One region of the Pseudomonas sp. GOM7 genome, then DNA from elsewhere that is predicted to be linked to it. Evidence: riboswitches for the same ligand, from Rfam matches in the RefSeq annotation. Region 1 holds a riboswitch; the other holds the start of a gene.

Region 1 (7,402 bases):
GCTTCCACTACATCCTCTACTTCCAGCAAGCGGGGCTGGCCGAGGCCGAACTGGACGAAGACATCGGCCGCAGCCTGCGCCTGCTGCTTGGCGGCCTCGGCGATGCCCTGCTGGCAACGGACAAACCGGCCGATGCGCGGCTGTTCGACGGCATGCCGGAGGACCTGCCCCTGCCGCCCTGGTGCAATGAGGCGATGTTTGCCCACTACCTACGCACCTTCGAGCGCCACGGCTTTCGCGGCGCGCTGAACTGGTACCGCAACTTCGAGCGCAACTGGCAGCGCACCGAGCACCTGGCCGGGCTTAAGGTGATGCAGCCGACGCTGTTTTTGCTCGGCGAGAATGACCCGGTAGGCCGCTTAGAGGCGCCGACCCTGCAACGCATGAGCGACAAGGTGCCGCACCTGGAACGCCACGACCTGCTCGGCGCCGGCCACTGGCTGCAGGGCGAATGCGGCGGGCGGGTCAGCGCCCTGCTGCTGGACTTCCTGGCGCGAAACTACCAATAACGGCGATGTGGTCAGCAGATTGGGCTGTTTTCCTGGCATCAGGTAAACTGCCGCATCTTTTACGCCTATAACGATTCGCCTGATGCCGACCACTTTCCACGAGATCCCCCGCGAGCGCCCGTTGACGCCGCTGCTCGACAGCGCCAACACGCCGGACGAACTGCGCCGCCTGGCCGAAGCGGACCTGGAAACCCTCGCCGACGAACTGCGCCAATACCTGCTCTACAGCGTGGGCCAGAGCGGCGGGCACTTCGGTGCCGGCCTCGGCGTGATCGAGCTGACCATCGCCCTGCACTACGTCTTCGACACCCCCGATGACCGTCTGGTGTGGGACGTCGGCCACCAGGCCTACCCGCACAAGATCCTCACCGGCCGTCGCGAGCGCATGGGCACCCTGCGCCAGAAGGATGGCCTGGCCGCCTTCCCGCGCCGCAGCGAGAGCGAGTACGACACCTTCGGCGTCGGCCATTCCAGCACCAGCATCAGCGCCGCCCTGGGCATGGCCATCGCCGCCCGACTGAAAGGCGAGAAGCGCAAGAGCGTGGCGGTGATCGGCGACGGCGCACTGACCGCCGGCATGGCCTTCGAGGCGCTGAACCACGCCACCGACGTCGGCGCCAACATGCTGGTGATCCTCAACGACAACGACATGTCGATCTCCAAGAATGTCGGCGGCCTGTCCAACTACCTGGCCAAGATCATCTCCAGCCGCACCTACGCCAGCATGCGCGAGGGCAGCAAGAAGATCCTCTCGCGCCTGCCCGGCGCCTGGGAAATCGCGCGCAAGGTCGAGGAACATGCCAAAGGCATGCTGGTACCCGGCACCCTGTTCGAGGAACTGGGCTGGAACTATGTCGGCCCCATCGACGGCCACGACCTGCCCACCCTGCTGGCTACCCTGCGCAATATGCGCGACCTGGACGGCCCGCAGTTCCTCCATGTGGTGACCAAGAAGGGCAAGGGCTTCGCCCCGGCCGAGGCCGACCCCATCGGCTACCACGCCATCACCAAGCTGGAACCGGTGACCCCGGTCGCCGCCCCGAAGAAGCCAAGCGGCCCGAAATACTCCAACGTGTTCGGCCAGTGGCTGTGCGACATGGCCGAGCAGGACGCGCGCCTGGTGGGCATCACCCCGGCGATGAAGGAAGGCTCCGACCTGGTGGCCTTCGCCGAGCGCTTCCCTGATCGCTACTTCGACGTGGCGATTGCCGAGCAGCACGCCGTGACCCTGGCCGCCGGTATGGCCTGCGAAGGCGCCAAGCCGGTGGTGGCGATCTACTCCACCTTCCTTCAGCGCGCCTATGACCAGTTGATCCACGACGTGGCCGTGCAGCACCTCGATGTGCTGTTCGCCATCGACCGCGCCGGCCTGGTCGGCGAAGACGGCCCTACCCATGCCGGCAGCTTCGACCTCTCCTACCTGCGCTGCATCCCCGGCATGCTGGTGATGACCCCGAGCGACGAGAACGAGCTGCGCCGCATGCTCACCACCGGCCACCTGTTCGAGGGCCCGGCGGCGGTGCGCTACCCACGCGGCACTGGCCCCAACGCGCCGCTCGATGCCGGCCTGGAGCCGCTGCAGATCGGCAAGGCCGTAGTACGCCGCCAGGGCCAGGGCGTCGCCCTGCTGGCCTTCGGCGTGCAACTGGCCGAAGCCCTGCGCGTCGGGGAAACCCTGGATGCCACGGTGGTCGACATGCGCTTCGTCAAACCCCTGGACGAAGCCCTGCTGCGCGAACTGGCAGGCAACCACGCGCTGCTGGTGACCCTCGAAGAAAACAGCATCATGGGTGGCGCCGGCAGTGCGGTTGGCGAATTCTTCGCCGCCGAGAACCGCCAGGTACCGCTGCTGCACCTCGGCCTGCCGGACTACTACGTCGAGCACGCCAAGCCGAGCCAGATGCTTGCCGAATGCGGCCTCGACGAAGCCGGTATCGAACGTGCGGTACGCGAGCGCCTGAAACAGCTCCAGCCCTGACCTGACGCACCGCCCGGCCCAGTTATTGCTAGGGTCTGTTGCCGTTTCGACGCGAGCCGCGTTGCTGCGTCAACGGCAACAGACCCTAATACTTGGCCTAGACTCCCTGCACAAGAATCTCCAATCAGCAGGGGACAGGGGCGCATCATGCAACTACGCAGTGATGGGATGGATTTCACCGGGCACGAGCGACGCTGGCTGCCCTGGTTCGGCAAGACCGGCAAACTGGCCATGCGCTGGTCTTGTCTGCTCAACTCCGGGCAGGTCGAGCGGGTCGAGAAGACCTTCGCGGGGCTGGCCCGCACCCGAGTCGATCTGCTGACCAATTGGGCCAGCCAGCACTGGCAGGCACTGGAACTCATCGCCGCCGGCCTGCAGCAGGCCTGGCCACTCTCCAGCAACACCGATCTGAAACGTCTGCACCAGCATCTGCCGGAAGTCTCCGAGCTGTTCGTGGTCGATGCCAGCGGCCTGATCATCGCCTCCACCCATGCCCCTCGAATCGGCCAGCGTCACGATGCCAAGGCCCTGGCAGCAGGCCTGGCCGGGCAGTTCCTGCATGGCCCCTATGTCGACCCGCTGACCCTGCAACTGGGGGCCACCACCTCGAAGTTCCACGATGCCGTGACCCTGATGTTCCATCAGCCTCTGCACCAGGCCGGCAAGGCGCTCGGCTGCCTGTGCGCGCGCATCCCCAACGACGTGCTCAGCGATCTGATCCAGCGCGAGGCCGGTCACGTCTACCGCGACTCCGGCGATAACTACCTGTTCATGGTCAAAAGTGTGCACGATCCGCAGATCGTGCCAGGCACCGCCCTGTCCCGCTCGCGCTTCGAGGACGACACCTTCACCGGCGGCGACAACCTGAAACAGGGCGTGAAAACCCCCTTCGGCACCGTTAAGGTGCAGCATCACACCGAGTTCGAGCTGCGCTTCACCGACCCTTCCAGCGGCCAGTTGCATCCAGGGGTGCGGGAAACCATCCGCAAGGGGCACAACCTGTTCGCCCTGTACCCGGGCTACCCGGACTATCGCTACGTGCCGGTGATCGGTGCCGGCCTGACCTTGCAGATGCCCGGCTCCCCGGACACCTGGGGGCTGATGTGCGAAGGCGACCTGGAAGAGGTCTACCGCCAGCGCAGTCTCGGTTACAGGCTGACCAGCCACCTGCTGTTCGGCCTGCTGGCATTGGGCCTGCTGAACTGGCAATTACCACGCCTGCTGCCAACCCATGCCAACGCGCTGAGCATCACTGCCAGCGCCCTGCTGCTGCTCGTTTACTGGGCCTTCAGCCTGCGCCCACGCATACGCCAGCTCCAGGCGCTATCGGACTTCTTCCTGGAAACCGCCGAGTGCGGGGCGCCGCTGAGCAACCGCCTGCAACTGCAGCGTTTCAGCAGTGACGAGGCTGGCGCGCTGGCCGGCTGGGTCAATAGTTTCGTCGACAAGATGGACAACACCATGCAGGGCATTCTCAGCGCCGGGGCGGCCCTGCAGCAGAGTTCCAGCGACCTCAGCCGCATTTCCAGCAGTGCCAGCCAGTGTGCTGGCGAGGGACAGACGGCGGCGGTATCCACGGCCCGCGCGATGGTGGAGGTCAACCACAGCATCGGCGAAGCCACCGCCTACATAGTCGACAGCGAACGCGCCTCGCAACAGGCCCTGGCCATGACCCGCCAGGGCAGCGTGGCGGTCAAGCACAACGCCGAGGAAGTCAGCCAGTTGGCCGAGCGCATCAAGCAGTCCAGCCAGACCCTGCAAGCCCTGAACCAGCAGACCGAGGCCATCCAGCACATCAGCGAGGCCATTCACGCCATCGCCGACCAGACCAACCTGCTAGCGCTCAACGCCGCCATCGAGGCGGCACGCGCAGGCGACAGCGGACGCGGCTTCGCTGTGGTCGCCGATGAGGTGCGCAACCTGGCCAGGCGCACCTCGCAAGCGACCGAGGAGATCACCACCACATTGGCCAGCGTGCGCCAGCAGACGTTGGAGAGCATGCACAGCATGCACAGTTGCCAGGAAGCGGCGCAGCGCAGTGTGGCCCGCTCGGATGAGGCCACAGCAGCCCTGCAACGCATCCAGCATGACGTGGAGGCCATGCAAGACCGCCTCGCCAAGCTCAGCCAGAGCATGCAATCGCAACTGACCCAGGTGCATGCGGTCAACGAACAGGCCCAGGCCATCACTGGTGCCGCCGAGCGCAGTAGCCAGAGTGCCGAGGAGATCCTCCAGGCCGCTCAGGCACTGGCGCAACTGGTGCTGGATCTGCACAGGACGGCCAGTCGCCTCAGCCAGCAGGAGCCCACGACGAAGCCACGCGAGCTGCGCCACGAAAAGCAAGCGATGCCGCCCACGCCGACAAACCGCCCAAGCATGAACCCCGCTCATCGCTGAGTGAGCGGAGCTTGCTTGTCATTCCCACGGGCGCGCACTAAGGTGCGCGCACTTCATGTTCCGCCAGGGTGCGCTGCGCAAGCGGCGTTAAACGGGAAGTCGGTGCAATCCCGACGCTGCCCCCGCAACGGTAATCGACGGTAGCCGCAAGGCTGCAACGGCATCCAACAGCCACTGGGGCATCCTGGGAAGGCGGATGCCGGTCGAGAGCCCGGAGACCGGCCCTGACGGTGTGACTGCTGTTGCGGAGGGCGACAGGGTCGAGCGCCGCCCTGTCCGCGCTTGCGCCTGCCCCCTCGAACGTCTGCCGACCTTTGAGGAAAAACCATGAAACTGTCCCGCCTGGCCCTGGCCATCGCCCTTGTGCCCACGCTGTCACAGGCCGCCGAACCCTATGTGACCGAGCCGCTGGTGGTCACCTCCGGCCGCCAGGCCGAACCCCAGGCCCAGGCGACGGCGGCCACCAGCGTGTTCACGCGTGAGGATATCGAGCGTTTGCAGGCGCGCAGCGTGCCGCAGTTGCTCAGCCGCGTGCCCGGCGTGCAGGTTGGTAGCTCCGGCGGGGTGATTTCCTACTCCGTGCGCGGCACCAGTACCGCACAGACCCTGGTGCTGATCGACGGCCAACGCGTTGCCTCCGCTAGCAGTGGCATCGCCCGCCTGGACTACCTGAACATCGATAACGTGGAGCGCTTGGAAGTGACGCGCGGGCCGCGCTCATCCCTGTATGGCGCCGACGCCATTGGCGGGGTGATCCAGATTTTCACCCGCCGTGGCGAGGCAGGCCTGCAGCCACAGGTGCGCCTGGCGCTCGGCAGCCATCGTACCTTCCAGCGCAGCGTGACGCTGGCAGGCGGCGACGCGCGCACCACCTTCAACCTCGGTGGCAGCCTGGACGAAAGCCACGGCTGGGATCGCACCAGCGACGACGTCGGCGCCGACAGCGACCATGACGGCCTGCGCAACAAGGCCGTACATCTGAATCTGGATCATCGCTTCAGCGACGCCTGGCAAGCCGGGCTGAACCTGAACGACCAACGCGGCGACAGTGAATACGACGACGCTTACAGCTTCGCCCCCGGCCAGCCCCACGACGAGTTCCGCCTGAGCAGTTACAGCGGCTATCTGGATGGCCAGCTCAGCGATAGCTGGAACAGCCGTCTCGAACTGGGCCGCAGCTTCGACCGCAACAAGGCGCTGGGCGCGGCGGATAGCTGGAACAATGGCACGCTGGAAACCACACGCCACTCGGCGAGCTGGATCAATCGCCTGCAACTGGACGCCGCCAACCAACTGACCCTGGGCAGCGACTGGTACGAGGATCGGGTCGATGGCAGCACGGCATTTGCCGAAGACCAACGCGACAATCATGCCCTCTTCGCCCAGCACAGCTTCAAGGGCGAGCACTTCGGCACCGAACTGGGCCTGCGCCACGACGACAACCAGCGCTACGGCAGCCAGAATAGCTGGAATGCCGCGCTCAGCCTGCCCGTTGGCGACAGGCAGAGCTGGATCCTCAGCTATGCCGAGGGTTTTCGCGCGCCCACTTTCAGCGACCTCTACTACCCAGGTGCCGGCAACCCGAACCTGCAAGCGGAGACCTCGAAAACCTATGAGCTGCAATGGCGCGCCGACGCCTCCGGCACGCAGTTGAGCACGTCCCTGTATCGCACCGACATCGACGACATGATCGCCTGGGACAGCAACGCCAACCAGCCAGAGAACATCGCCAGGGCGCGCATCGATGGCTTCGAGGCCAGCGTTGCCCGCAACCTGCTGGGCTGGCGCGCCAACCTCGGCCTGAGCCTGATCGACCCGCGCGACCGCAGCAACGGCCATACCCTTGCCTACCGCGCACGGCGTACCCTGAGCCTGGATCTCGACCGGCAGTTCGGTGCTTTCACCGTAGGCGGCTCCTGGCGCGCGGTGAGCCAACGCTACGATGACGCCGCCAATACCCGCCAACTCTCCGGCTATGGCGTACTCGACCTGCGCAGCAGTTGGCAGAGCACGCCCGAACTGCGCTGGGATCTGAAGCTGGACAATGTGTTGGATCGTCGCTACGCCCTGAGCAACTACATGCGACCGACCAGCGCGCTGGACTTCGTGGGCGAGCCACGCCCCTACCGAGATGCCGGCCGCACCGCGCTGCTGGCGGTGACCTGGACGCCAGCGCTGTAGATTCGATGTGGATGGGGTTAGTTGCAGTTTTGGAGTGGACTGCTTGTTTGATACCGGACTGGCAAGTTTGTGTGATCTTGTTGGCTTGCGTTGGTGTTCTGGACTCCGCTTCGGGTGTTTTCAGATATCCCGGGTTTCGCCCCCTCGGGCGACTCACTTTTCTTTGAACTGCGCAAAGAAAAGTAAGCAAAAGAAACGCACCCCCGCCATCTGGGTCTCGCTGCGCTCGACTTCCCTCACTCCGGCATCGCTCCGGGGTCGGCGTACATGGGCCGTCCCTGGCCCATTACGCGGGGCCGCCATCGGTATCTCGCAGCATCCATGCCGCTCGCCCCCT
Region 2 (7,402 bases), 830 kb from region 1:
CTGCAGGCGTTTTTCGATCACTGCCCAGGGCTTGAGGTTGTCGGAAAGCGAGATCAGGCAGAAGTCGTGGCCCAACGGCGCGCCGGCCTTGGCAGCGGTGGCCAGGGCGGCGGAGACGCCCGGTAGCACTTCCAGTTCGACGCCGTGCCAGGCTTCGTTCTGTGGGTTTTCCAGCGCCTCCATCACGGCGGCCGCCATGGCGAACACGCCGGGGTCGCCGGAGGAGATCATCACCACCCGGCGGCCCGTGGCGGCCAGCTCGAAGGCATGGGCGGCGCGCTGCAGCTCCTCGCGGTTGTCGCTGGGGTGCAGGCACTGATCGGCGCGCAGCGGGCCGGCCATCTTCACGTAGGTGTCGTAGCCGAGCAGGTCTTCGGCCTCGTCCAGGGCGCGGCGCACGGCGGGGGTCATATGCTCGGCAGCGCCTGGGCCGAGGCCGACCACACTGAGGCGGCCCCGGCGCTGGCCGAGGCGCTCGATATCCAGCGGTCGTTCACCTAGCAGCAGGCGCAGGCCATCGACGGCATGGTGCTCGGGCGGCAACTCGGTTGTGCTGTGGATAAAGCGCAGCGGCAGTTTCAACTCGGCTGCTGCGGTGTGCAGCTCGGTATTGGCCATCCAGGCTTTGTCCGCGAGCAGCAGGGCCAGCGCCTGGGGCGCCAGCTTGGCGGCGGTCAGCGCCTGTTGCAGCCGTGCCGGCAGATCGGCGCCTGGGCGTTCGACAAGTGCGGCGGCGCTGCGTGGGTGGATCAGCAATTCGTCAGCCTGGGCCGGGCGCGCCTGTGTGGTGATATGGATAACCCGACTGGCGTCCTTGTCCACAGGCAGTTGCGCCGCCTCCAGCCAAGGCGCCTGGCCTTCGATGCGCACCGTCTCGCCGCCGAGCAGATCGCTGACGAAGCGCTTGCCCTGCTGCAGGTCGGCCAGGGCATAGCCGGCTGGCGGCTCCAGCAGGCAGGTGCCGAAGCGCAGCTCGCCGCTGGTGGTGATGGCTGGTGTTACACCCAGGTGCACGGCGATCTCGCGGGCCAAGCGATTGACCCCGGCCAGGCCGCCGAGCAGTGGCACCACGGCGCTGCCGTCCTCGGCCAGGGCCAGCACCGGCGGTTCGGCGCCCTTCTCCGCCAGCAGCGCGGCCAGGCTGCGGATGACGATGCCGGCGGCGCACAGCGCCAGCAGCGGCTGGCCTTGGCGATACAGCGCGCGCAGGTGCTCGCCGAAGTCCTCGTAATGGCGCTCGGCACCGTCAGCGCGCCCGCGCAGACCATGGATCATCGCCTGTGGATAAAGCGCCTTGAGGCGTTGTGCAGTGGCCAGCGCGCTGGCGCCGAGGATGACGATATTCATGCGGCAAATCCTGTAGCCCGGATGCAATCCGGGGAATGGGTTTCCCGGATTGCATCCGGGCTACGAGCTTCGAGGTATTTCCGTAGGAGCCCACTTGCGGGCGATGCGCCTGCAATGGATCGCCGGCAAGCCGGCTCCTACAGTGCGTAGGGTGGATGACGCTTTTTTCATCCACCATCGTGGCGGTGGATGGGTGAAGCGTCAGCTACGTGCCCCGATCCACCCTAGGGGTTCAGCCCCGCCATTTCTGCCCAGGCACCAGAATCATAGAGAAATAAGGCGAATCCATCGGCTCCACCTCATCCAACGGCACGATCTTCTGGCTGGCCATGGTGGCGCGCTCGACGTAATGGGCGCGGCCATCCAGGCCGAGCTTGCGCAGCACGCGGCGTACCTTGTCGAAGTTGCGCCCCAGTTTCATCACCACGGCTGCCTCGGCATCGCGCAGGCGCTGCTCCAGCTCCTCTTCCGGCAGCACGCCGGACAGCACGCTCAAGCTCTGGTTGCGGTATACCAGCGGCGTGCCGAGCACCGAGGCGCAGCCGAGCATGGAGCACACGCCCGGTACCACCTCCACCTGGTAGCGGTCGGCCAGGCGGTCGTGCAGGTACATGTAGGAGCCGTAGAAGAACGGATCGCCTTCGCAGATCACCGCCACGTCCTGGCCGGCATCCAGCAACCGGGCGATCTGCTCGGCGCAGGTGTCGTAGAAGTCGGCGATCACATCCTCGTAGGACAGCGGCGGGGCGAGCTTTTCGGTGGTCACCGGGTAGACCAGCGGCAGACGTTGCTGGGCGGCGTCCAGGTGCGCCTCGATGATGCCGAAGGCGTTACCGCCCTGGCCGGCGTTGTGCTTGGCCTTGGCCACGAAATAGGCCACCACTGGCGCGCTTTTGAGCAGGCGCAGGGCCTTGAGGGTAAGCAGCTCAGGGTCGCCGGGGCCGACGCCGAGACCGAGCAGACGGCCAGCCATCATTCCACCTCCGAGGCGAGGGCGTTGACCGCCGCCACCGCCATGGCGCTGCCGCCGCGCCGGCCCCGCACGATCACGTAGGGCACGCCGCGGCTGTCTGCGGCCAGGGCGTCCTTGGATTCCGCCGCGCCGATAAAGCCCACCGGCATGCCGATGATCAGCGCTGGTTTGGGCGCGCCGGCGTCGAGCATCTCCAGCAGGTAGAACAGCGCGGTAGGGGCATTGCCGATCACCACCACGCTGCCTTCCAGGTGTTCGCGCCAGTGCTCCAGGGCTACCGCCGAGCGGGTGTTGCCGACTTCGCGGGCCAGCTCCGGCACGCCAGCGTCATGCAGGGTGCAGATCACCTGGTTGTTCGCCGGCAGGCGCGGGCGGGTGATGCCCTCGGCGACCATGCGCGCATCGCAGAGGATCGGCGCGCCGGCCAGCAGGGCGGCGCGGCCAGCGGCGCCCGCGCCGGGGGAGAAGCGCAGATCCTCCACCACATCCACCATGCCGCAGGCGTGGATCACCCGCACGGCGAGCTTTTCCAGATCGGCGGGGATGCCAGCCAGGTTGGCCTCGGCGCGGATGGTGGCGAAGGAGCGGCGGTAGATTTCCTGGCCGTCGCGGATGTAATCAAGCATCGGGTGTTCCTGCGGGGTGGTGGCGGGCGAGCCAGGCGCCGGCCTCGTCGATGGTCATGGCCGGCGCCAGCAGGCGGCCGAAACCGGGCGCCTCGGGCGTGCGTTGGTAGAGCTGGTAATGGTCGGGCGTGCTGGCCAGCAGGGTGTAGGGCTGCACGCGGGCGCTGGCGCAACTGCGTGGGCAGGCGCTGAGGTGCACCTGTGGGCGGGCGCTGCTTGCGCGTAGCAGCTCGGCCAGGTGCAGAGCGTGGTGCTTGCTGTCGGCTAGGCCGCGTGCGCAGGCGACCGAGCCGGTGCAGGCGACCAGGCCTAGCAGCGGCTCGTCGCCGTGAATCAGCAAGCCCAGATCGCCTAGTGCGGCCAGCAATTCGTCGGAGTTTTCCTCCGTAACATTGCCTAGCAGCACACCCTGCCAGGGCGTCAGGCGCAGTTCGCCATCACCCTGTTGTTCGCTCAGTTGGGCCAGCGCCAGCAGTTGTTCGGCATGCAGCCGCCCCAGTTGCGCGCCAGCGGCGACCATACACAGGCCGCTCTGCGCCTGTGGATAAATACCTGCCGGCGAGCGGCTGATCGTCGCGGCAGGCTGCCAATTGGTCGGTGCTAGCTGCAGGGGAAAATCCAGACGCGTCTGCAGGCGTTGCAACAGCCCGCTGGCCGGGATCTGTGCCAGTAACTGGCGCATGCGTGACTGCTCGGGCGTGGCCAGTTCGAGAAACAGCAGCAGAAGCTGGCGCACCAGCTCGACCGCCTGGCTCGCCTCGAAGCGCGCCAGAGGGTGGTCGACAGGGCAACCGGCCAGACCCAGCAGCAGATGCTGGTCGCCTTCGGCGGCCAGCCATAGGTCGTGCGGGTGTTCGCGCATGGCCAGGGCTTCGCCGCCGTCCAGTTGCAGGGCGAACTTGGGCGACAGGGCATGCAGCGCCGGGGTGTCCTGCAGCAGGTCGAGCAACTGGCCAGCCAGCGGGCGCACGTCCATCCGCATGTGCGGGTCGAGGCCAGCGGCGGGGCTTAGCAGCAGGTTGCGCACATCATCGGCGGCTGCCACCCGCGGGCCGAGCCCGGCACCGAGTAGGGCATCGATCAGCGCGCTTTCCTGGCCGGGCAGCACGCCACGGATCTGCAGGTTGCTGCGATTGGTCAGCTCCAGCACGCCGCTGGCGCACTGCCGTGCCGCCTGGGCAATTGCCCGCGCCTGGGCGCTGCGCAGCACACCGCCGGGCAGCTTGATGCGGCAGATGCCGCCATCCAGCGCGGGGACGATGCGCAGCAGGCCAGGGCAGGCGGAAGGGCGGACGGATGTGGGCAAAGGGTCACCTGTGGCTAACGACGCGGCGACCGAACCAGCGAAATCCACCCACGGGGGGATTCCATGGCATCGGTACACCCCGCCCGATGTTGGCACTCGCGACCAGCGTTCGTCGGCAGGTCTCCTGGCTGACAGGTCTTGGTCCGTCGCGGCCTTCCCGGGAATCCAGTGGCGCGGTTGCGGCAGACTCGCTGTTTACAGTTGCGGGGGCAGCCACGGTTTTACCGTGTTCCCTCTTAGGCCCGCTGCTGAGTCGTATGGACTCAAGGGCACCGACGAAGGCTGTATTATGCCCGCTTTGCCCGGAGCGCGGACAGGCGCTCCGTCGGGCCTGTGCGAGGACATCGGATGAAACCCTGGTTGACCCTGGTGGGCATCGGCGAAGACGGCTATCCCGGCCTCGGCAAGGCCGCGCGCCGTGCCCTGCTGGCAGCCACGCGCATTGTCGGTGCGCCACGGCAACTGGCGCTGCTGCCGCCGTGCATCAGCGGTGCGCGGGAAACCTGGCCCAGCCCCTTCGACCTTGAGCCGCTACTGACGCGGCGTGGTGAGGCGGTTTGCGTGCTGGCCAGTGGCGACCCGATGTTCTACGGCGTCGGCGCCAGTCTGGCGCGTCAGGTGCCGGCCGATGAGCTGTTGGTGCTGCCGGCTCCTTCTTCTGTGTCACTGGCTGTGGCGCGCCTGGGTTGGCCGCTGCAGGAGGTGGAGGTGCTGTCGCTGGTGGGGCGGCCGCTGGCCACGCTTAACGGCAAGCTGTTTCCCGGCGTGCGTCTGCTGGTATTGAGCGCCGATGGCGAGACGCCCGCGCAGGTCGCTGAAGCACTGCGTGCGCGCGGTTTCGGCGCCAGTCGCCTGAGCCTGCTGGAACACCTCGGTGGGCCGGATGAGCGGCGCATCGAGGGCCTGGCCGAAAGCTGGAGCCTGCCGCGCGGCGCCGACCTCAATCTGCTGGCCGTGGAATGCCTGGCCGACGCCGGTGCGCAACTGCTGCCGCCGACCTGCGGCCTGCCGGACGAGGCCTACCGCCACGACGGGCAACTGACCAAGCGTGACGTGCGCGCGGTCACCCTGGCGCGCCTGGCGCCGCTGCCCGGCCAGTTGCTCTGGGACGTCGGCGCCGGTTGTGGCTCCATCGGCATCGAATGGATGCGCGCGCACCCGGCCTGCCGCGCCATCGCCATCGAGGCCAATGAAGGGCGCCAGGCGCATATCCGCCATAACCGCGACACCCTTGGCGTACCCGGGCTGCAACTGGTCGCCGGGCATGCGCCCGAGGCGCTGGTCGGGCTGCCGGCGCCGGATGCCATCTTTATCGGCGGTGGCGTTACCGTGCCCGGCGTGCTGGATGACTGCTGGGCCGCGCTCAAGCCGGGTGGGCGCCTGCTGGCCAATGCCGTGACCCTTCAGAGCGAGGCGGCGCTGGTGGCCTTCCGTGAACGCCAGGGTGGTGAACTGTTGCGCTTGAGCGTGGCGCAGGCGCAGCCTCTGGGCGGCTTCGACACCTGGCGTGCGGCGCTGCCGATCACCCTGCTGATGGTGCGCAAGCCGTGAGTGTGCGCATCCTGTTGCTCGGTGGCACCACCGAGGCGCTGCGCCTGGCGCGTCGGCTGGGGCCGGAGACGGTGTACAGCCTGGCCGGTCTGGGACGCGTGCCGGATGACCTGGCCTGCCGCGTGCGCGTCGGCGGTTTCGGCGGCGCCGAAGGGCTGGCCGCCTTTATCGCCGATGAAGGCATCGAGCTGCTGCTGGATCTGACCCACCCCTACGCCGCACAGATCAGCCATAACGCCGCCCGCGCTGCAGAAGTGGCGGGCGTGCCCTGCTGGGCGCTGCGTCGCCCTGGCTGGCAGCCCGGCGCGGATGACGACTGGCGCGAGGTGGACGGCTGGGGTGAGTTGACCCGCGCGCTGGTGCCGTTCCAACGGCCATTCTTCACCTCCGGGCGCGAGCCGCTGGCGCACTTGCACGAGATCCCCGAACACCAGCACTGGACGGTGCGCTGCCTGCAGACCGAGCCGGCACCACCGCGCGCCGAGATCATCGGTGCGCGCGGGCCGTTCTCCCTGGACGAGGAACGCGCGCTGTTCGCCCGCATCCGCTGCGACGTGCTGGTGAGCAAGAACAGCGGCAGCGCTTCCACCGAACCCAAGCTGCAGGTGGCGCGCGAGCTGGGCTTGCCGGTGCTGCTGCTGCGTCGGCCCGAGTTGCCGGTGGTCACGCGCCAGTTCGCGGAACTGGATTCCCTGTGGGAGGCGCTAGTCGAATTAGCCGCGTAGGGTGGATCGCGCTTTATCGATCCACCGCTTTGGTGGACGTGAAAAGCGACGTCCACCCTACACGCTACACGCGCTGCTAGACTGCCGGCCCTTTTGGAGACCCTCATGAGCCAAGCCCCCTACGCCCGCATCCTGTTCATCGGCCCCGGCCTGGGGCGTGGCGCCACGTCCGAGCGCTTGCAGGCACGCATCGCCGCGCTGCTGGGTGAAGCACATCTGCACGACACGGAGCAGGAGGGTTTCTGGCAGGCCATCATCGATGCGCCACGGCCCGTGCTGGTGGTGGATCTGGAGCCGCGCGCCGATGCCGCTCACCGCGACTGGCTGCGCGAACGCATCGCCGAGCGCGGTGACGGGGCGCAGGTGTTCGTGGTCTGCACGGCCATGGAAGATGCATGGCTCGATGGCCTCAGCGTGCTGCTGGAGCATCGCGAAACGCATCTGCCCTGTAGCGACGTGCCGCCCGTGCCTGAGCACCACGCCTGGTCGCAGATTCCGCCGCATGCGCAGCGCCTGCTGCTGTGCAACGGCCCACGCTGCACGCGCAAGGGCGCGCTGGGCCTGTGGAAAACCCTGCGCCAGCGGCTCAAGGCCGCCGGCAAGCTGGAATGCGCGGGTGGGGTACATATCACCCGCAGCCAGTGCCAGTTCCCCTGCGACCTGGGGCCGACCGCGAGCCTTTATCCACAGGGTGAGTGGTATGGCATCAAGGACGAGGCGGCGGTGATTCGCCTGGTCGATGAGCGGTTGGTGGCGGGCAGGGCATTGCCGGAGTTGCGGATCGATGAGCAGGGCGGCAACTAGCCGCCATGGTGGACAAGCTGCGCGTTGTCCACCCTACGTCTGAGTCCAACCCACAATTGCCCCCGCGCCT

The links. A riboswitch is a leader RNA that binds a small molecule or an ion and turns the genes downstream of it on or off. The one in region 1 is predicted to bind cobalamin.
Region 2: another riboswitch for cobalamin. It lies ahead of cobG (precorrin-3B synthase); the one in region 1 lies ahead of OU800_RS03590 (TonB-dependent receptor domain-containing protein).

What each region holds. Positions count from the first base shown of each region.
Region 1 is NZ_CP113519.1:781,058-788,459, reverse strand. Features, by position in the region: gene OU800_RS03605 (alpha/beta fold hydrolase) at 1-509, shown strand, start outside; gene dxs (1-deoxy-D-xylulose-5-phosphate synthase) at 592-2,487, shown strand; gene OU800_RS03595 (methyl-accepting chemotaxis protein) at 2,635-4,884, shown strand; cobalamin riboswitch at 4,934-5,125, shown strand; gene OU800_RS03590 (TonB-dependent receptor domain-containing protein) at 5,212-7,065, shown strand.
Region 2 is NZ_CP113519.1:5,374,020-5,381,421, reverse strand. Features, by position in the region: gene cobJ (precorrin-3B C(17)-methyltransferase) at 1-1,347, opposite strand, end outside; gene OU800_RS23900 (precorrin-2 C(20)-methyltransferase) at 1,580-2,323, opposite strand; gene OU800_RS23895 (precorrin-8X methylmutase) at 2,320-2,946, opposite strand; gene cobG (precorrin-3B synthase) at 2,939-4,252, opposite strand; cobalamin riboswitch at 4,350-4,544, opposite strand; gene cbiE (precorrin-6y C5,15-methyltransferase (decarboxylating) subunit CbiE) at 4,601-5,803, shown strand; gene OU800_RS23880 (cobalt-precorrin-6A reductase) at 5,800-6,528, shown strand; gene OU800_RS23875 ((2Fe-2S) ferredoxin domain-containing protein) at 6,634-7,332, shown strand.